Regions from separate parts of the Gracilibacillus phocaeensis genome, predicted to be linked through region 3. Evidence: riboswitches for the same ligand, from Rfam matches in the RefSeq annotation. Region 3 holds a riboswitch; each other region holds the start of a gene.
What was found. A riboswitch is a leader RNA that binds a small molecule or an ion and turns the genes downstream of it on or off. The one in region 3 is predicted to bind thiamine pyrophosphate.
Positions count from the first base shown of each region.

Region 1 (7,468 bases), 450 kb from region 3:
TCTACTTATTTTAATTCCACCTATCCCCCTACCAACTCCGTCTTACTCTTATTATAAAAAAATGCAGATTGCCTTTATCGCATCTGCATTTTCACTTCCTTAATACTGTTCTATATTCACTTCAGGTTTCGGCTTACGGACTAAGCCCATGATACCGGCGATTACATAGAAAATACCAGCAAAGATGCCCAAACCAAATGTAATTAATGTAGAAATGACACCAATAACAAGCACAATAATACTTGCAATCTTTGGTTTGTTATCTCCTTTGTATAAGATACAAGCGATAATACCCGCAATAATGGCAATGATCGAGACAACAATCAAGAAAGTACCAAGTGAACCAAGTAGCTCAAACGCGGCATTAACCTCTTCTTGAGTCCCCTCCAATTGTGGATCTTGGCGCATCGCCTCGTCCATAAACTCCGGATTACTATCCATCATCCGAAATAATCCTCCAAAGAGTGCACCAAATGCATAAACAACGGCACCAATTACTGTTAACACTACCTCTACCGTTCGTTTCATCCTTTCAACTCCCTTACTGTTTTTTTATAATGTATGTAGAATTGCCATACTTCTATGATAAGAAACCTATATGACAATATACCATATTGAAAAGATATTGTCTTTATCAAGCTCTTATTCCTATTAATATACGAATCTCTGCATTTATACGTTTCATTTTTATCAAAATTCTTTTTGTCGGAGTGCTCCATGTCGCACAGAACCCACACCCTCACCAAAAGATACAGCATGCTTAATCGCGGCATAGACAAATTGTTTACTGATTTCAATAGCCTGAAGCACCGGAGTGCCCTTAGCTAATTCTGCCGTTAGACATGCAGCGTAAGTACAACCTGCCCCACTCGTATGTTTCGTATCAATAGCAGGGGTCTGAAACAACTCAATGGACTGGCCATCATAATACAAATCGATCGCCTCCCCATCCATGATACCGGCCTTTAATAAAACAGACTGTGGTTGAAAATTGTATAGGTCGATAACAGCTTGCTTCAACTCTGGCAAGGAGTTAGAAATAGGTCGTCCTAGCAGTTTCTCTGCCTCTAAACGATTGGGCGTAATAATAGTAGCTTGCGGAAAAATCGTCTCTTTAATCACTTCAATCGCGTCATCTGCCAAAAGCTGAGAACCCATCTTACCAATCATCACTGGGTCAACAACAAGATAAGGAACCTTTATATCCCGCAATAAACGACTTACCTGTTCGATCACCTCTGTCGAAAAAAGCATACCCAACTTAACAGCATCAACTCCAACCTTCTCTGTTGCCACGTAAAACTGGGCAGCGATTGCCTCTTTATCTTGAATAAATATACCCTTTTCTGTGTGGGGATTATTGGCTACGATTGCTGTGATGGCTGCCATACCGTACACATCGCATTCTTGAAAAGTTTTTAAATCGGCTTGAATCCCCGCGCTTCCATGTGCTGCTGCACCGGCAATCGATAATACTCGCTTCATTTCTTGCACCTCTATCCTAAATGTAAAACTTCATAGGGTGGAGAGGTCTCCCCACTCTATACTTGATGTGGATCATTGCCCATTACACTACGATAAAAAACCAGATCACCATCATAAGCTGAATCACTATTTTCGCTAAGTTACCACTCAAAAAGCCGATAAAGGAACCAAAGGCTGCCTTGCTTGCTTCTGGCAGGCTCTTCTTTTGCAGAAGTTCGGTAATGATAACTAACGCAAATGGCACGATAATAATACCAAAAGGAGGCACGATGAACGACCCAACAATAACCCCGACGGCTGCTATTCTTTCTCCCGCCTTACTGCCGCCATACTTTTTGACAAAATAACTATTGGCAATAATATCCGAGGCAATTAGAATAACGGTTAAAATCGCCATCGCAATCCAAAAAATGGTTCCGATATTCTCGGAAGTCAGCGTGAATTGGTAAACAAGAAAACCGACCCACATCACCAAAACAGACGGAATAATCGGAAAGATAATCCCGGCAAATGCCAAGACAAAACAAATAATGATAATCAGCCACCATAGTATTTCCACTGTGATTCTCCATTCTTCATTTTAATCTCTTTCATTATACTTGAAAAAGTGTAAAAGGAAAAACAGGACCTTGCAGAAACTGACTGCAAGATCCTTCACTGGTTTGCTTATTCTCCGGCTAATACGTCGGCATATGCCTTAGCATATGGTGGCAAATCAGGTGGACGACGGCTGGAAATAATATGACCATCAACAACTACTGCTTCATCTTTCCAAAAAGCACCTGCATTGGTCATATCGTCCTTAATCCCTGGTGTACTGGTGACCTTGACGCCACGCAAAATTCCTGCTGATATCAGTACCCAGCCAGCATGACAAATCTGACCAATTGGTTTCTTCGTCTCATGCATATGACGCACCATTTGCAACACTTCAGGATAGCGCCTTAATTTATCCGGTGCCCAGCCACCCGGTACAAGAATACCATCATAGGATTCAGCATCCACCTCGGTAAAGGCTAAGTCGGATTGTGCCGGCACACCATATTTACCCATATAGGTTTTGCCAGCTTCTTTCCCTACTAAATCAACAGCCGCTCCTTCTTCACGAAGCCGCATAACAGGATACCATAGTTCTAAATCCTCGAATTCCTCATCTACTAACGCTATCACTTTTTTATCCTTTAATCGCATCTGTTTACCTCCTCTTTCCCATAGTGTATCAGAAACAGACAAGCTCGATCGAATGATTACTCTTTTGTAAAAGAGGCGCGAAAGGCAGCGGCTGCTTGTTTGGGATCAGTCGCTTGACTAATCGCTGTAATGATCGAAACACCGTCAACACCAGCCTCGATCAAGGAAGATGTGTGTCTCTGTTGGATACCGCCAATCGCCACCAGCGGAAGCGCGCCAATTTGTTCCCGGATCGCACGCACACCATGTTCACCAATGGGCTGTTTGGCATCTTCTTTCGTACTCGTCGCATAGATAGGACCCACCCCGATATAGTCAGCCCCATCTTGTTTGGCCTGTACTGCCTCTGCTGCATTCGTTGCGGAAACCCCAATCAGCCAATCGCCTGGCACTCGGGCTCGTACCTCTTGAATCGGCATATCATCCTGCCCGACATGCACCCCATCTGCGCCAATTTCCAAAGCAAGATCAATTTCATCATTCACGATAAAAGGAACCTGATAACGATAGCACAAGGCCTTCATTTCCCTAGCCAGCTGCTGCTTTACTGCACCTGTTTGTGCCTCTTGCCCTTTTTCACGAAATTGAAACATAGTAATGCCACCCTGCAGCGCCTGTTCTAACACATGAAGTGGGTCTTCTGTGGTATTGTTGCTGCCCATAATAAAATAAACCTGTAATAATTCTTGCCTCATCCACTTGTACCTCGCTCTATTCGTTGATTATTCACGATATCCTCTACACTCAAACGATTTAACTCATTTAAGAAAGATACTTGAAAACTGCCAGGATGGTTACTTCGTTCAGCCGCTTTTTCAGCTGCTATTCCGTAATAGCTCACCGCCGCTGCTGCCGCTTCTAATAAATCATCCTCCACCGTAATAAAAGCGGCTACTACAGCCGTCAGTAAACATCCCGCACCGGTAATCTTGGTTAATAAGGGGTGCCCATTACTAATGACGATTAGCTGCTCTCGATTAATCAATACATCTTGCGCACCGGTAATCACTAATGGAACCTGCAAACGGTCAAAACCTTGTTGCGCAATCTCTTTCATTGGTAAATCTTGCGCACCCTCTACTCCCTTCACTTCTGTCTTTACTCCAGCCAAGCTTGCTATCTCACCAGCATTTCCGCGAATACAGGCAAGATCCACTTCTTGTAAAATTCGTTCAGCAGATGCCATGCGAAATGCGGTTGCCCCTACACCAACAGGATCAAATACAACGGGAACTCCTGCTTTATTGGCCGCCTTCCCCGCCAAAATCATCGCATCCACTTGTTCTTGTGTCAGGGTACCAATATTTAAGACAAGAGCGCTTGCCTGCTGGGCCATCTCTTCTACTTCTTCCTTGGCATGCGCCATTACCGGTGCAGCGCCAACAGCATACAAACCATTTGCTGTAAAATTCATCACGACTTGGTTAGTTATATTATGAATAAGAGGCTGTTCCTGACGAACTTGTTCCATTAAGTGTTTCATGATAACTCCTCTCTTTGATAAGGTAATCCTTGCAACCGGTGTCCCCAATGATTGGTTGGACCATTCCCCTTACCAAGCTCTAATGGATATTGAATAGCATCCGTAATAAATGCTTTGGCTAGCTGTACTGCTTCTTTAATCGATTTTCCTTTTGCCAATTCGGCCGTAATTACTGCCGAAAACGTGCATCCTGTTCCATGTGTGTGCTTCGTATTCACTCGCTTGGCCTTGAGATACTCGAAAGACACGCCATCATAAAGGATATCCGTTGGTTCATCGGCTAAGTGACCGCCCTTAATAACAGTCGCTGCTGCACCCAGCTCTTTCACGATCAACTTAGCTGCCTTTTCTGCCATTTGACTATTCGTTATTTTGAAATCTACCAACGTCTCTGCCTCCGGAATATTCGGCGTGACAACAGACGCGAGTGGTACAAGCTGGTCACGAATCACTTGTTTGGAAGCCTCATCCATTAAAGAATCTCCACTGGTGGCTACCATGACAGGATCTATAACATAAGGCTTATCAGCAGTCTCTATCTTTTGAGCAATTCGCTCCATCATCGCTACCGTTGCAATCATACCTGTTTTTATCGCTTGCGGTGAAATATCGTTTAATACCATGTCTAGCTGCTTTTCAATAAAATCCACATCTAAATGCCGTACTTCTTGAACACCTAGCGTATTTTGGGCTACTACAGAAGTAATCACACTCATGCCATATACTTCCCGTTCTTGAAAGCTCTTTAGATCCGCCTGGATACCAGCACCCCCGGTTGGATCGGTACCCGCTATGGTTAATGCAGAAGCTACTTTACTCATTCGTTGGTCTCCCTTCTAAAGCAAACGGCCACTCCTCTACTTGATAGGCCATTTCCCAAAACAGATATTCTAACTGACAACTTTTAATAAAGGCTTGTTTCGCTTTTTCCTTCTCCTGTTCCCTTACCCCTTCCGCCCACTCATCTAAACGTTGACATAGTTCGGTGGTAATGGAACCTGTTTCCGGATTGGCATAAAATTGAATCCAGTCATAGAATGGGTGATCTTCTGTTGGCTGATACACCTCATTTAAATGCTGCCCGATCTCCAAATAAGTCCATGGACAAGGAAGCAATGCGGCGATTAGTTCTCCCATACTTCCTTGCTGCGCCACACTTTTCATATGCGTAACATAATGATGAGCAGATGGTGGTAAAGGGTATCCTTGTAAGTCATCATAATGAACTCCCGCCACCTGACAAAGGTTGTGATGCGGATGAATCTCACTATGAAGGATAAAGCTGATCTTCTCATGGAAATAGGCCATTTCCTTTCTTGTATCACCCTTAGCGATCGCGATCCCATAGATATTGATAAAGGCATTAAGATATTCATAATCCGCCTTGACATAGTGGATAATCGCTTCCTTATGCAAATCCCCTTTTCCAATACCCACTACAAAAGGATGTTGGAAAATCCCTTGATAAATATCGTCTGCTGCTGCTCGTAATTCTTCACTAAATGTCATCTCGTTTCCCTCCTGTTTTTTAAATGATAACCTCATATTGACATGCAAAAAAACCGCCCCACTAATAAAAGCGGAGCGGTTTTCGTATCATTGATTCATCAAATACAAGGTATATTTATCCCATATACCATCCTGCTCCACTTCCCTACGCTGGTATTAACCAGTTCAGGTTCTAAGGGATCAAGAAAACATTCTTATCTCAGCTGTTGTCACAGCACCCCTAGCGGAATATCAATTATGAAGTTACTTTTACTTAATCATGGATAAGACTTGATGTCAAGTTAAGGAATAATACCAAATGATTCAATCGGCCAAATCCTCATTTTAACATCGCCAATAATGGCATCTTCATCAATGAAGCCAAATTCACGACTATCCTTACTTACACGGCGATTATCTCCCAACACGAACACCTTTCCCTCAGGAACTGTTTTTTCCCCGGTCAAGTCTTCTAGAGTGAAATTACCGGTTAAGTGTACCTCATCTGGTAAATCTGCTTTTGTTTCTGCTAAATAAGGCTCTTCGTGTAGTTCACCATTAATATAGAGTTGATCATTTTCCATGGAAATCGTATCCCCTTCAAAACCGATCACTCGCTTCACATAATTATCCTTTGAATCAGGAGCCTTAAAAGCTACCTCATCAAAACGATTAATCGTGCTTACTTTGCTTAAAATAATACGATCCCCGTCTTCCAAGTTGGGCATCATCGACTCTCCCTTGACGATCGACGGAGTGATCAAGAAGTAGCGACAGACCAGCACAATCAATAGTGCTACCAAAATCGCTCGTATCCATGAAAAGATCTCCTGCCATACTTTGCTCTCCATAATTGACCTTCTTTCTTCCGATTGAGACTTCCTCTAACCATTATTATATGTTATTCTATTGTAATGCAAATCCATCTAAAATACTACCAAATAGTTTAACATATTCTGTATGTCCTAGGTAAATATCATGATCTAACTTGTTGGAAATCGAGATGATTGGCTCTGACAGAAATAAATACAAAGAAAATCAGGTGAAAAAAATGGAAACCTCTTCACAAACCAATAAACGCTACCTATCTATTTTGATGGTTGCTGGTATTATTTTATTAGCATTTAACCTTCGTCCAGCCATTACTGGGGTAGGGCCTATTATCGGGATTATCCGAGAAGATCTTGCCATCAGCAACGGGTTAGCTGGTTTTCTGACCAGTCTGCCTTTGTTAGCCTTTGCCTTTATGTCCCCGTTGGCACCTAGAATTGCAAATAAAGCAAGTAATGAAAAGGCCTTATTATATGGTTTGCTAATATTACTTGTTGGGATTTGGATACGATCGACTTCCCTTATTGCGCTGTTATTTATTGGAACAGCCTTGATCGGGGTAGGTATTGCGATTATTAATGTGCTGTTACCTAGTCTAATTAAGAGTAGTTTCCCAGCAAAAGTTGGATTGATGACTGGCGTATATACGACCTCGATGTCCATGTTTGCAGCTACAGCATCTGGTGTAAGTGTACCATTGACGGTGTCCTTAGACTTAGGATGGCAGTGGTCATTAACTAGCTGGAGTATACTCACTGTCGCAGGGATCATTGTCTGGTCTATCGTCATCAAGCTCCGTTCCAAAACACAGGAACAGCAATTAATGGAACCAAAGCGCGGAAAATTGATGCGTTCACCAATCGCTTGGCAGGTTACCGTATTTATGGGGTTACAATCATTTGTATTTTACGTCACCATTTCTTGGCTGGCGGAAATCCTCATTTCCCATGGCTATAGTGCCTCTACTGCAGGTTGGTATGTCGCTTATAT
Region 1 covers NZ_LR131143.1:81,932-89,399, forward strand. Annotated here, with positions in the region: gene E0E32_RS04915 (DUF4064 domain-containing protein) at 100-528, opposite strand; gene thiD (bifunctional hydroxymethylpyrimidine kinase/phosphomethylpyrimidine kinase) at 691-1,485, opposite strand; gene E0E32_RS04925 (DUF456 domain-containing protein) at 1,568-2,044, opposite strand; gene E0E32_RS04930 (type 1 glutamine amidotransferase domain-containing protein) at 2,152-2,676, opposite strand; gene thiE (thiamine phosphate synthase) at 2,733-3,371, opposite strand; gene thiM (hydroxyethylthiazole kinase) at 3,368-4,159, opposite strand; gene thiD (bifunctional hydroxymethylpyrimidine kinase/phosphomethylpyrimidine kinase) at 4,156-4,980, opposite strand; gene tenA (thiaminase II) at 4,973-5,668, opposite strand; TPP riboswitch at 5,794-5,900, opposite strand; gene lepB (signal peptidase I) at 5,950-6,498, opposite strand; gene E0E32_RS04960 (CynX/NimT family MFS transporter) at 6,699-7,468, shown strand, end outside.
Region 1: another riboswitch for thiamine pyrophosphate. It lies ahead of tenA (thiaminase II); the one in region 3 lies ahead of thiW (energy coupling factor transporter S component ThiW).

Region 2 (7,468 bases), on a different contig from region 3:
GAAGCTCCTCTGTCAAACTTGGTTCCATCTTTCTCGCTTCTTCTGTCGACAGCAAATAAGCAGGATAACCAGCTTCCTGTTGAAAAGTTGCCAGGCTTTTCAACGTATTGTATTGCTGCTGATCAAAAGCGAACTTCATGATTCCTTTATGAACATACTGAATATCCATCCCTGCTTCTTCCCAAAGCTCAACTGATAAATCTGCAAATAACGCTCTGCTTTCTTGAGCAAATTGAAAAAGAGGACTTGCTTGTGTGAATTCTCCTTGAGCACCTAGCATTCCTGCCGCAGCACTAGAGGCCTCACAACCGATTTGATCCCTTTCAACTATCAGCACCTGATAACCTCTTTTGGACAATTGATAAGCAATCGAACAACCAATCACGCCGCCACCAACAATGATTTGATCAAATGTCTTTTTCACTTTCCACCTTCTTTCCTGTTATTCAACACTTGCAGGTAAGCCTTTATTGTTTGTATCGGATCCGCCGCCTGCCAAATACCTGACATGATAGCTATCCCACTTGCCCCTGACTTGATTATTTCTTTTGTTCGATCAGGTGTAATGCCGCCAATAGCATAGACCGGTACCGATAGTTCTTCGCTTAATTGCCGAAGATTAGCTATTCCTCTTGGTCGTTGATTCGGCTTAGAACTGCTAGGATAAATATGACCATATAACAAGTAATCTGCTCCCTCTTGTTGAGCCTGTTCAGCCTCTGCTAACGAATGGACAGATTTCCCTGTAAGAAGCGTTGGGAAGCAATTTTTAACCAATGAAACAGCTAGACTGTGATAGGCCAACTGGACTCCTGCACATTGTTTCATCACGGCAATGTCAACTCTGTCATTTACGATTAGTTTCGTTAAGGGTAACCCGCTAGTTTTTAATACTTCGATTAGTTCCAGAATATCTTTTGCTGACTTATTCTTTTCTCTTATATGCAAATAATCAATATCCCCATGAATACGCTTTACTATTTGTACATGCCGTTTAGAAAAATCGCCATCACTGATAAGATGCAGTGATTTATCCATCTCCATTACTCCTTTCTTCGTTGAGCCGGAAGAAACGAAAAAAACCACTTATCCAGTTAGGACAAGTGGCTTCGATTATATAAAATTCATTTGTCGAATAATATATCGTCATGCTTCCGCCACTTCCCTACGCTAGTGTTAACCAGATCAGGTTCAAAGGGTCCGAATACTCGTCTCAGCCAAAGGCTCCCCTAGTGTTGATGTTGATTATGAAATTAGAACTACCTCCAAAGCATAACACATCCTGTTTTATTTTTACAGGTGTTTTTCAAAATCGTAGCAGATCCATTAAAAACGATGCTAGATATGGCCAACGTTATTGTTATGGGCATTAGAAATATGCTTTTATACTCTTCCTACCTGTCTATTTTAAGATAGAAAGCGCTTCCGTTTTTAGTGGATTCCGTACTTTCTTATTTTTAACGAAAAAATCCGCAAAAAACAGTTGACCTATCGTCTTTTTAGTTGTATTATTGTCGTCAATCAGATTTTTCTGAAAATTACACATTTAAAAACTTTTTTGTGGACAGAATAAGCGATATCGTATACTATAACAATAAGCGAATATGTTTAAAAACGCGGACGGGAAAAAAGGATCAGGATCATGTATGCTGCAGAGAGCCAAGACAGGTGGAAACTTGGCCATACACCTTATCTGACTACTCATCCCTGAGTGCTATGCTGAACGGTTCTCCCATTAAGTATAGCCAGGTATTACACAGTACCTGTTATCCAATCAAAGCTATTTGATTTTGTAAATAGCTTTATGAGGCAATGTTTGTGAGAATATTGCAAATCAGGGTGGTACCGTGAAAAGAAAGGCCTTTTCACCCTTGATCTCTGCTACACTAGTGGCGGAAATCAAGGGTGAGATGGCCTTTTTTAGTGTAAGGAAAAGACAATAGCCATACTTTTCTTTGTACCATAAACATCTTCTAATACCAATAAATCAAGGTGATTGTTGATAATTATTAATAGGAGGGATTAACGTGGAAAACACACAAAAGCAAGCAAATGAAGCTGTAGAACCAAAAGAACCCAGGATTGGTGCTGATTTGCTAGTCGATGCCTTGATTAACGAAGACGTTGACACGCTATTTGGTTATCCCGGCGGTGCAGCATTACCAATCTTTGACGCATTATATAGAGCACAAGATGCCTTTGATCAAATCTTAGCTCGACATGAGCAAGGATCCATTCATGCAGCCGAGGGCTATGCCAGGGTATCAGGTAAGCCAGGAATTGTGGTAGCCACCTCTGGACCTGGTGCAACGAATTTAGTAACAGGAATTGCCGACGCAATGATTGACTCATTGCCATTAATTGTGATTACTGGCCAAGTTGCCAAAGGTGTGATTGGCAGTGACGCCTTCCAAGAGGTTGATGTCATGGGGGTTACTACACCAATTACTAAACACAATTATCAAGTAAATGATGTGAAAGATATCCCTCGTGTTGTTAAAGAGGCCTTTCATATCGCAACTACTGGTCGTCCTGGTCCTGTATTGATCGATATCCCGAAAGACGTCTCAGCCGAAATTATCAGTGATGATTTTCAAGCTAAAGTAGAGATTGATTTACCTGGATATCAGCCAACATTCAAGCCAAATCCGTTACAAACCAAAAAATTAGCGGAGGCGATCGGAAAAGCAGAGAAACCAGTATTATTAACTGGTGCTGGTATCTTAATGGCGCAAGCCTCCAAAGAGGTACAGGAATTTGCAGAAAAGTACTCACTTCCGGTTACCTCTACCTTATTGGGCTTAGGAGCATTTCCTGGCGATCATCCGCTATTTATGGGAATGGCCGGTATGCATGGCACATACGCTGCCAATACGGCCTTGTATGAATGTGATCTACTTATTAACATTGGTGCCAGGTTCGATGACCGCTTAACTGGTAAATTATCATCGTTTGCACCGAAAGCTACCGTGGCTCATGTCGACATTGACCCTGCTGAGATTGGCAAAAATGTTCCAACAGCCATACCTATCGTTGGTGACGCCAAAGAGGCATTGAAACGATTGTTGTCTCATGATATTAGCCAACCGAATCACGATGAATGGCTCGTTCGTATCCATGAAAACAAAGAAAATTACCCATTATGGTTTAACACACCGGATAAGGAAATGATCGGCCAATGGGTGATCAAACAAGTATACGAAGCCACGAATGGCAATGCGATTGTGACAACAGACGTTGGGCAGCATCAAATGTGGGCGGCGCAATACTATACCTTTAATCAGCCAAATAAATGGGTTTCATCTGGTGGTTTAGGTACGATGGGCTTTGGATTTCCTGCTGCTATTGGTGCCCAATTGGCTAATCCCGAAGAAATGGTTGTCTCGATCGTGGGCGATGGCGGTTTCCAAATGACCTTGCAGGAATTATCGATTTTACAAGAAAAAAGATTACCCGTTAAAATCATTATCGTAAACAATCAAGCACTAGGGATGGTTAGACAATGGCAAGAGAAGTTCCATGGCGAACGTTATTCCCAATCTATCTTTCAAATCCAGCCAGATTTTGTGAAACTAGCCGAGGCTTATGATGTGAGAGGAATCAAGTTAACGACACAAGAAGAATTTATCAATGCTTTACCAGATATTTTTGATTATGATGGACCTGTTCTTGTGGATGCACGGGTATTGCAGCAGGAGAATGTATTCCCTATGATTGCCCCTGGTACAGGACTAGATGAAATGATTGGGGTGAAACCATGAAACGAATTATAACAGCAACGGTTAGAAATCGCAGTGGTGTCTTAAATCGAATTACAGGGCTGTTGCAGCGTCGTCAATTCAATATTGAAAGCATCTCCGTCGGCAGAACAGAAACAGAGGACATGAGCAAGATGACGTTTGTTGTAGATGTGGAAGATTTTCAGAAATTAGAGCAAGTAACCAAGCAATTAAACAAACAAATTGATGTGATAAAAGTATCTGATATTACCGATAAAGCCATTGTTGCACGTGAATTGGCCCTGATTAAAATTGTCAGCAACAGCCAATTACGCGCTGAAATTCAAGGCATCATCGAGCCATTCCGCGCTTCTATTATTGATGTCAGCAAGGATAGTATGTCGATTCAGGTTACAGGTAAGCCAGATAAAATAGAAGCCTTGATTGAATTATTAAGGCCCTATGGCATCAAAGAGCTGGCTCGCACTGGCTTAACCGCCTTTGTTCGCGGCCAACAGCCAAACACCATTGATGGGAATTTTTCTTCCTTATTAGGTTAGGATAGTATAAGAAAAGAAGGCTTTCCCTATTTCATCTAGGGAAAGACCTGTTTTCTTTATTATATAAATAAAAATTTTTGAGAGGATGTAGTATATTTATGACAAAAGTATTGTACAACAATAATATCAACGAAGAGGTATTACAATCGAAGAAAATTGCCATTATCGGATATGGTTCTCAAGGTCATGCACATGCCCTAAACCTTAAAGAAAGCGGCTTTGATGTGGTCGTAGGACTTCGTAAAGGACGTTCTTGGGACAAAGCAGAAGAAGATGGTGTAGAAGTTAAAACCGTTGCAGAAGCATCCAAAGATGCCGATGTCATCATGATTCTTCTTCCAGATGAAAATCAGCCAGCTATCTATAAAGAAGCGATCGAACCTAACCTAGAAGCAGGAAATGCTCTAGTATTCGCTCATGGTTTCAATATTCACTTTAACCAAATCGTACCTCCGTCCGATGTGGATGTATTCCTAGTAGCTCCAAAAGGCCCTGGACATCTTGTACGCAGAACCTATGAAGAAGGCGCTGGTGTCCCTTCCCTTTATGGTGTGTTCCAAGATGCGACTGGTAATGCTGTAGACATCGCACTTGCTTATGCCAAAGGAATCGGTGCAGGTCGTGCTGGTATTCTTGAAACAAGCTTCCAAGAAGAAACAGAAACAGATCTATTCGGTGAGCAAGCCGTACTTTGCGGTGGTACCTCTGAGCTAGTTAAAGCAGGCTTTGAAACACTTGTAGAAGCAGGCTATCAACCAGAAATTGCTTACTTCGAATGTCTGCATGAATTAAAACTAATCGTTGATTTATTATATGAAGGTGGTCTTGAAAACATGCGCCACTCTATCTCTGATACTGCTGAATGGGGCGACTTTATGTCTGGTCCGCGTATCATTGATGAAGGCACCAAAGCACGTATGAAAGAAGTACTTTCTGATATCCAAACAGGTAAGTTTGCCCAAGGGTGGATCCTTGAAAATCAAGCAAACCGTCCTCGTTATGAAGCTATTAAAACAGCAGAATCAAAACTTCAAATTGAAGAGGTAGGTAGAGAACTTCGTGAATTAATGCCATTTGTAAAACAAAAGGCCATTAATAAGAAGGAAGTGGTCTCTAATGACTCCAATTAAGATTTTTGATACGACACTGCGAGATGGTGAGCAATCACCAGGTGTCAACTTAAATCAATTAGAGAAATTAGAGCTGGCTAAACAATTAGAACGCTTTGGAGTAGATATATTGGAAGCAGGATTCCCTGCTTCCTCCAAAGGGGATTTTGAAGCAGTCAAAAAGATTGCGGAAACGGTGAAAGATGTCTCCGTCACTGGTTTAGCGCGTGCGGTAAAATCAGACATCGATGCTTGTCGAGATGCCTTGAAGGACGCCACCAACCCCAGAGTCCACATCTTCATCGCCACCTCCCCTATTCATATGAAATACAAACTAAACAAGACACCAGAAGAAGTGATCGAAACGGCTGTCGAGATGGTGAAATATGGTAAGCAATTCTTTGACCATGTCGAATGGTCAGCAGAGGATGCTTCCCGTTCTGATTTGCCATTCTTAGCAGAAATCATAGAAAAGGTAATTGACGCCGGTGCCACCGTGATTAACCTGCCTGATACCGTTGGTTATACGATGCCTCGTGAGTACGGTGCCATGTTTAAGTATATGAAAGACAACGTACCGAATATTGAGCAAGTAGATTTATCCTGTCATTGCCACAATGATCTGGGAATGGCTTTGGCTAATTCCTTTGCTGCCATCGAAAATGGAGCAACACAAGTCGAAGGTGCCATTAATGGTATCGGTGAGCGCGCAGGTAATGCTGCCCTTGAAGAATTTGCCGTTGCCTTACAAATTCGCAATGATTATTATCCTTTTTATACAAACTTGATATTAAACGAAACCAAACGCACTAGTGACATGGTCAGTAAGTTTACCGGTATGACCGTACCAGGCAATAAAGCCGTCGTCGGTCGTAACGCTTTCGCCCATGAATCTGGTATTCATCAAGACGGTGTGCTCAAGAATGCCGAAACCTATGAAATTATTACCCCTGAATTAGTTGGGATACATTCTAATAATCTAGTACTAGGCAAACACTCAGGTCGCCATGCCTTTACCGATAAAATCAAACAATTAGGCTATCAATTACCAGAAGCAAAACTAAAAGAAGCGTTCAAGGCGTTCAAAAGCTTAACGGATCATAAAAAAGAAGTAACCGATGATGATTTGTTTGCTATACTAACCGATATCCAAACCGACACATCCAATGTCAAACGATATCAGCTGGATCATTTCTTTGTTCAGTATGGTTCCAATCATCAACCAGAGGCAACCATCAGCTTAACGACACCGTCTAGTCAATCCGTTGAAAAAACAACGACAGGTGCTGGAAGTGTGGAGGCATTATACCACACCTTAGACGCTATTTTCGTCGAGGAAACCCACTTAACCGATTTTCAATTGAGTTCAATCGGTCAAGGGCGTGATGCATTAGCAGAAGTGCATGTCAGCTTAACCGTTGACGGACATCACGTGAGTGGTCGCGGCTCTGCACAAGATGTATTAGAAGCTGCCATCTTAGCCTATATTAATGGTGTGAATCGGGCTATTTATCAAAAAAAAGCTAGTTAAATCGCATTTTCTTACAGGAGGTTAAGGCATTGAGTAAACAAATCGTATTGCTTCCCGGGGACGGGATTGGTGCTGAGGTAATCCATGCAGCCCAAGATATCCTTGAAGCAATTGAAAAAAAATTCAATCATTCATTCACATTCTCTTCTTATGATATTGGTGGAATTGCTATCGACAACCATGGCACTCCCCTCCCAGATGAAACGATAGCGGCATGTCAAGCTGCAGATGCGGTTCTATTAGGAGCGGTTGGTGGCCCAAAATGGGATAACAACCCATCTGAACTGAGGCCTGAACGTGGATTATTAGGGATTCGTAAGGCATTAGATTTATATGCCAATCTGCGTCCGGTAAAAGGATTCAAAAAATTATTACATGCCTCCCCATTAAAGGAGTCCATTATTGCCGGAAGTGATTTGTTGATTGTCCGTGAATTAACGGGTGGCTTATACTTTGGAGAACCGAGTGAACGACGCGACAATGGTAATGCAGTTGTCGATTCGTTAACCTATACAAGAAGAGAAATCGAACGCATTGTCGATAAGGCAT
Region 2 covers NZ_LR131144.1:689,138-696,605, reverse strand. Annotated here, with positions in the region: gene thiO (glycine oxidase ThiO) at 1-424, opposite strand, end outside; gene E0E32_RS11065 (thiamine phosphate synthase) at 421-1,038, opposite strand; TPP riboswitch at 1,146-1,241, opposite strand; gene ilvB (biosynthetic-type acetolactate synthase large subunit) at 2,028-3,761, shown strand; gene ilvN (acetolactate synthase small subunit) at 3,758-4,279, shown strand; gene ilvC (ketol-acid reductoisomerase) at 4,378-5,409, shown strand; gene E0E32_RS11045 (2-isopropylmalate synthase) at 5,396-6,919, shown strand; gene leuB (3-isopropylmalate dehydrogenase) at 6,949-7,468, shown strand, end outside.
Region 2: another riboswitch for thiamine pyrophosphate. It lies ahead of E0E32_RS11065 (thiamine phosphate synthase); the one in region 3 lies ahead of thiW (energy coupling factor transporter S component ThiW).

Region 3 (7,468 bases):
AGCGGTTACACCAACAGCCGTCTCTTTATCATAGCCTTTACGCAACATGCTTGGTATCAGGATTTTTCCAACTCCGGCTGTATCTGCTTGTGAAGCGCCAGATACACCTGCGAACATCATCGATACAAGCACATTCGCATGCGCTAGCCCGCCACGAATCGAACCAACAATCGCTAAGGCAAATTCGATCATCTTTTCTGATATTTTACCTGAATTCATTAAATTCGCTGCCAAAATAAATAAAGGCACGGCCAATAGCACAAATGAGTCTAACCCATTCACCATTTTCATTGGCACCGTGGCTTCTGGTGTATACGGCATACCAGCTATTCCGATCAAGGCCACAATCCCAATTACAAAAGCTATCGGTACCCCAACGAACATCAATACAAGGAACAAACCAAGCAGTAAAAATCCCATTATTCATGCACCTCCTGCCCTCGTAGGGATTGGATATGACTAGCCATATGCACTAGCGTATAGATCAGCATCGTGCCTGCCATAATGGGAATGGCTATCCATACATAGCCCATCTTCATTTCCGGAATGGAAGACCAGGTATAACTCCAAAATTCTTGTACCACTTGAATCCCCAGTACAAAAATACATAGGTTGAACAAGACTAACACCGTATCGTTAAACAATTGAAGGTATATCTTTTTCTTCCCTTGTAGTTTTTGCACCAAAAAATCGAAGTTAAAATGTTCCCGACGATTCACCATCACTGCCGCACCCATAAACACCGCCCATATAAACGAATAATTCGCTGCTTCTTCGGTCCAAATCACCGATACTCCTAAATATCTGGTGATAATTTGCAGAACAATCACTCCGAAAAAGATAAAGAGAAAGGCTATGCCTATGGAAATCTGTATTTTTTCTAAGGTGCCTACCCACTTTCTCATCCAATTACCTCCTTGTTATTCCTCTAATGAACGGATTTTCTGCAATAATTCTTCTACTTCAATCTCTTTGGCAAATGCCTCAATGATTGGGGTCGCAATCTCGATAAACGGTTCACGATCAATCTCGTTTACTTCAGCCCCTTCCTCTATCGCCTTCTCTTTATATTCTTCATCCTGCTGCAAGGTCACTTCCCGTTCGGTTTCCACAGAGGCCTCGGCCGCTTGCAGAATAATCTCCTGCTGCTTGGACGTATAGTTATCAAACTTCTCTCCATTGATCAGTAAAAATCGTGTCGTAAAATCATGCGCCGTTTCCGTGATATATTTCCCGTTAGGCGTTGTATGGTGAGATTGCTGGACAAAAAATGGATAAGCATTCTCCGATGAATCGACTACATCCTGTTGTAACCCTTGGTATAGTTCGCCCCAAGCAATACCAGATGGTACTACACCAAGCTCCTTCCAGAAATCAGAGATAACCCCTGATGTTTGGGTACGTAATGATAACCCTTTCAAATCTTCTATTGATTCAATCGGTTTTTTGCCATAGTAATGCCGTACACCAGCTGACCAGTAGCCTAAGAGCTTAAACGAATTATTCGATTTATCATTAATGACTTGTGCCATCTCTTTGCCTACTTCACCATCTACAGCTGCTAACCAATGATCATACGTATTGAACAAATATGGTGCAGAAAACAAGTCCACTTCCCGTATTCCTGTTTGCGTCATCAGACCAGGTGAGGCCACGACAACATCTGCTGCCCCTAATTGTAGCTTCTCAATTAACTCTGACTCCTCTGTCCCAATTGTACCAGCATGCACTTCTACTTCCATTTGTCCGCCTGATTTTTCTTCGACTATTTCTTTAAATTTTAACAACCCTGCCTGATAAGGATTATCTGGTGATGTCTGATTATGCGCGGCAATAATTTTTATCTTTCCTTCTTCGTTAACCTCTACTTCATCCGTATTGCATCCCGTAAAAAGTAGGGTAATAATCCCTGCCAATAGGGAAAGGAACACCATTTTATTTTTTGACATGCGGCTACCTCCCTTATGCATGTTGATCCTTATTTGAGGCTTATCGACTTATGAATTCGCTCGTCGAATATAGTTTTCCGCTCGTTTCGTCAGCTCCTGATAGTCGGCTTCTGATTTCAACTGGACAGCATTTACTAAGTTGCTTCCTATCCCCACAGCGGTACTTCCTGCTTGTAAATAGTCATTCATATTGTTGAGTGTGATTCCGCCGGTAACCATTGCCGATACGTGCGGCAGAGGCCCACGGATATTTTTGATATAGGACGGGCCTACAGAATCAGCTGGAAATATCTTCACCATACGTGCCCCATGTTCATAGGCAACAGAAATTTCTGTAGGTGTCAGCACCCCTGGAATATGTTCGATTCCATAACGCTGACATAATCGTAGTGTATCGACATTCCACGTCGGGGAGACAACAAAAGCCGCCCCTGCCATGATGACAGATCTGGCTGTTTCCGGGTCTAGTACGGTTCCTGCCCCAACTTTCATGGCTGGATCTGCTTCTCGTACTGCCTTTTCAATAATTTGGTTTACTTGCGGGGTTTCTGCCGTAATTTCCACATGATGTACGCCACCTTCTGCCAACGCTTCCAAAATAGGTACTATATTTTCTTTCGTTGCCTTTCTAATGACGGCAACCACCTTCTCTTGCTTAATTCCTTCGATAATAGACATAATTTTCTCTCCTCTACTCTAAATTGGTGTGCTGCTGACGTAAGCTTGCCTCATCACGAGCAGCTGGATAGGTTTCTAATAAATAGACGATAATCGCATCTAATAACAGATGAGCGGACTGATCGAATGAACTGCCTAATGGTTGAATAGTTTCAGGTTCTGACGCCAAGCGTTTCTTCGTTGCCGCTGGGATCTGTACCGTTACATCGCTTCGTTGTCCAATCGTTGAATCTGGATTGGTGGTGACCAAGGCTACTTTGGCGTCAATCTCTTTTGCTTTTTGTGCATATTGGAGTAAACTAGCGGTACCACCCGAACCGGAAATAACCAACAACAAGTCTTGGGAACCTAAGCTCGGCGTAATCGTTTCTCCTACAATAAATACCGGATATTCACTATGCATTAAACGCATGCCGAACATTTTTCCCACTAACCCTGATCGACCTGTTCCGGCAATAAAGATTCGTTTGGCAGACTGGATGGCCTCTGCTAATTGGATCATCTCTGTTTCCTTGACATGATCAAGCACCTCTCGCACTTCGTTTACAATGGTAGTTGATATATTTTTCATGGTAACACCCTTTCTCAACAGGATTCTCGTTTATTTAAGGTTGGTGGAAAACGATAAACTTGCAGCTTTTCCTCCTTTTGATCAACCATACATTCAAACAGTATTTCTGCCGCTTTCTTCCCCATGTCAAAGGCAGGCTGAGAAATCGTGGTTAACGGTGGGTTATAGAAATTGGCAAAGGACACGTCGTCAATACTTATCACCGCTACCTCCTCTGGTATCCTTAATCCTTGCTGTTTAATGAACGTTAATACCTCATGTAGCACACGGTCATTAATCGCAAACAAAACATCTGGCGGTTGTTCATTTTGAAACAGTTCAGCTAACTTGTTGGTTAAATCCACCATTTTTCCACTTACCTTGTAAGAAGGTAATAGCTCCAATCCATGTTCCTGTAAGCTCCGCTGGAAAGACTCTACCCTCTCTATTCGAGGAGTAATTGCGGCTGTAAGTGGTGAACTGACAACTGCTGGCCGTTGAAAGCCCTGCTGAACGATTTCAGCGACAGCCAACTGGGCAGCTGTTCGATTGTCCAATAAAATCGATGGAATATCCAGAGATGGAATAATTCGATCCATTAAAACAACGGGATAATCTTCTTCCAGCAGTTTTTGATAAAGCTCCACGTTATCGCCAGTTGGGAAGGCAATCACACCGTCCACTTGCTTTGCCCGCAGCATCTCGATATATTTCTTCTCTTTCTCTGGCTGATCGTCGGCATTACAGACAATCACATGAAAACCTTTCTCCTGACAGAAATCTTCAATCGCCCGAATCACCTGAGTAGAAAATACATGGAGGATATTAGCCACAATCACCCCAATTGTCGTAGAAGATTTTTGTTTCAAACTACGTGCGACCATATTCGGTTTATAGTTTAATTGCTGGATCGCTTTTTCTATTTTTTGTTTAGTATCCGCTCCCATATAATCAAAACGGTGATTAAGATATTGGGAGACAGTACTTTTTGATACCCCGGCTAATTTAGCTACATCTGCAATGGTTATCCTTTTCATACGCATACCCCTCTAACTAGCTTTTAACTACTAAATCGGTTTAGTAAATCGATTTAGTGAAAGTATAAATCATTAGAAAGCGTTTTACAACCCTTTTATATAAATTTATTTTTGCGATAATGAAAAGGAATGTTGCTATATACATGGACAATAACTTTGTGAAAAATTGACTTTTGCGCTATCTTTGGTACAATGACATACAATTACATATGCATGCACTACTAGGGGTGCCTATCAGTATAGGCTGAGAGAAAGGCGCGATCAAGCCTTTTAACTCTATGAACCTGATCTGGTTGATAACCAGCGGAGGGAAGTAGGTTATTTAGCCAGGTTCTTTTTATCATAAGAATCTGGCTTTTTTCCTTCCTTGCGTGCAAAAAAACAAAGGAGGAAAAGAAATGAATCGAACACATTTACTCACGATAATGGCGGTGCTCATTGCAATTGGCACACTGGGGTCGCAATTTCTCTGGTTCCCAACAGGGGTGGCAAAAGCCTATCCAGTACAGCATGCCGTTAATGTCATTGCAGCCGTCATGCTTGGTCCTATACCAGCTGTTGTCATTGCCTTTACGATTGGATTATTACGAAATCTATTAGGTATTGGTACATTATTGGCATTTCCAGGAGGAATGGTTGGCGCCTTATTAGCGGGCTATCTTTATCGATGGGGACATAAGAAGTGGCTTGCTGGAGGGGGTGAAATGTTCGGAACAGGCATTATTGGCTCGCTATTATGCGTCCCTTTTGCCAAGCTTGTGATGGGAACTTCAGTGGGAGTACTGGCCTTTCTGCCCGGCTTTCTTGTCAGCAGTATTACCGGGGCATTGATTGGTCTGTTACTACTGTCACGTGTGAAGCACACCTCACTTGTCAATCAAACACTTCCATCTAAATAAGAAAAACTGACAAATTCCACCTGCTCCCTTATTACTAACCGAAACTAGATACGAACTACTGATAAGATGGATGATGTTAAACATCCATCTTATCAGCACCCCGATTCATTCAAGGTCGAGATCTATCCTAATCCTTTTATACCAAAGATTTTTTTCTTTACTTTTCAAGAAAAAAATTGATGACTGCTAAGATACAAGCAGTCATCAACCTTATGATCACAAGGTAGGAGCATCGTCCAAAACATAGGCCAATACGACATAAACCCAGAAAGACCCTCCTAAAGTAAGAAGGAAAATAATGCGAACGGGTAAAGGAGTGATGCCGAAAAAATCGGCAATCCCTCCACAAACGCCAAGTAGGACACGGTCATTCACCGATTTATTTAATTTCCTGTTCATCACGAAATCCCTCCTGAAGAGTCTTGCCTCCCTATTTATCGATTGTTCATTTCATCTGGGTCCGCCCCAACCCGATCGTCTTTATTCATGTCGGCAATCAATTTCATTTCAGCATTGGTTAACTCAAAATCAAATACATCCGCATTATCATGAATACGCTGTTGTTTCACCGACTTCGGAATCGTAATTACTTCTTGCTGTAAGTCCCAACGTAAAATAATTTGTGCCGTGGATTTCCCATGTCGTTCTGCAATCTCCATCAATGTTTCATCCGTTAATAGTTCCCCTTGTTTTAACGGAGACCACGCCTCTAACTGAATGTTATGCTTCTTACAATAGTCATACAGGCTTTTTTGCTGTAAATGTGGATGATACTCCACTTGATTAACCATTGGTGTAATTTCTGCTTTTTCCAACAGTCTATCAAGATGGTGTTCCTTAAAATTACTTACACCGATCGCTCTTATTTTCCCATCATTATATAGTTCCTCCATCGCCTGCCATGATTCTCTATACTTGTCTTGTTCTGGTACTGGCCAGTGAATAAGGTATAAGTCCAGATAATCTAATCCTAATCGATCTAAACTCGCTTGATAAGCTTGGAATGTTTCCTCATAGCCTTGATCTCCATTCCACAGCTTTGAGGTAATAAACAACTCTTCTCTTGGGATACCCGAATCTTTGATTGCCTTACCTACCCCTTCTTCATTTCTATAAATAGCCGCCGTATCAATACTTTTATAGCCATGCTCCAGCGCCCATTTCACAGAATTGTAAACCTCTTCGCCATCTTGCACTTTAAACACGCCTAAACCAAACCATGGCATGTTCACACCATTATGCAAAGTAGTTGTCGATTGTAAATTCAAAGCCAAAACGCCTTCCTCCTTTTTTATCATCTCTTATGTACCACCTGGGGAAAACACCTCACAGGTGGAATACTACTACCACACCATTCCCTTTTTCCTATTTGATCAAACATTGATGATTAACGATCCGCCTTTGCGCCAATTTGATGAATTTTATAGTGACTGTACAATCTGTGCGATACATCCTTGAGGAATTTGGTTGGCTCCTTGATAGTAAACAAAGCTAACTGGTGCATTGCCCTTGTACAAGCCGTATAAAATAGATGACGTTCTAATTCATCTTGATAATTGTCATTTGAGGCGTCCGCTATAATGACGGCATCAAATTCGATTCCTTTCGCTAAATAGGTTGGAATAATCACAATACCCTTTTCAAAAGTATGTGCCGTTTGTGTCATCAAATGCACATTTATCAAACGATGATAACGTTGGTACAACTTCTCACACTCTGCCATCGTCTTGCCGATAATGGCAATAGTCTCATGACCTTCTGCTTGATATGTTTCGATTTGCTCGATTAACTTCTGATCCAGCATTTTTTGCTGCTCTACTTCGATAAAAATAGGTTTGTCACCATCTCGTTCAAAAGGCTCGATTAAATCCCCGTTCTCTACGAAAGATTTGGTAAACTCAACAATGGGTGCCGTTGAGCGATAGCTACGTGTTAACACAATTCTCTCATGCTTCTCCTGCCATCTCTCCGACAAAAGTGTTTCTTCCCGCAGTGCATGTGCATAAATCGCTTGGTTAATATCACCAAGCAAAGTCATCCGGCTGACCGGAAACATCTTCTTCATTAAAGCAAATTGAAATGGCGTGTAGTCTTGTGCTTCATCAATAAACAAGTGTTGAATCGTTCGCTGCGCGTCAAACCCTAATATACTTTTTTGAAAATAAATAAAAGCAGGGGCGTCCTCCCAAGTGAGATATTTCCTCTGCAAATATTGATCAGTTAAGACACAAATATCCTTCCAATCAGGAGGCAGCACCAAGCCGGCTTCCTCGGCCCACTCTCCATTAGTGAACAATTGGCGGAAAGTTTGCAAGGTATCCACAAAAGCAAGCTGTTTTATTTTCTTACGTAAAG
Region 3 covers NZ_LR131143.1:533,192-540,659, forward strand. Annotated here, with positions in the region: gene E0E32_RS06995 (TRAP transporter large permease) at 1-420, opposite strand, end outside; gene E0E32_RS07000 (TRAP transporter small permease) at 420-905, opposite strand; gene E0E32_RS07005 (TRAP transporter substrate-binding protein) at 921-1,949, opposite strand; gene E0E32_RS07010 (bifunctional 4-hydroxy-2-oxoglutarate aldolase/2-dehydro-3-deoxy-phosphogluconate aldolase) at 1,998-2,627, opposite strand; gene hxlB (6-phospho-3-hexuloisomerase) at 2,641-3,198, opposite strand; gene E0E32_RS07020 (LacI family DNA-binding transcriptional regulator) at 3,213-4,214, opposite strand; TPP riboswitch at 4,428-4,543, shown strand; gene thiW (energy coupling factor transporter S component ThiW) at 4,613-5,113, shown strand; gene E0E32_RS07030 (PspC domain-containing protein) at 5,330-5,512, opposite strand; gene E0E32_RS07035 (aldo/keto reductase) at 5,548-6,387, opposite strand; gene helD (RNA polymerase recycling motor HelD) at 6,501-7,468, opposite strand, start outside.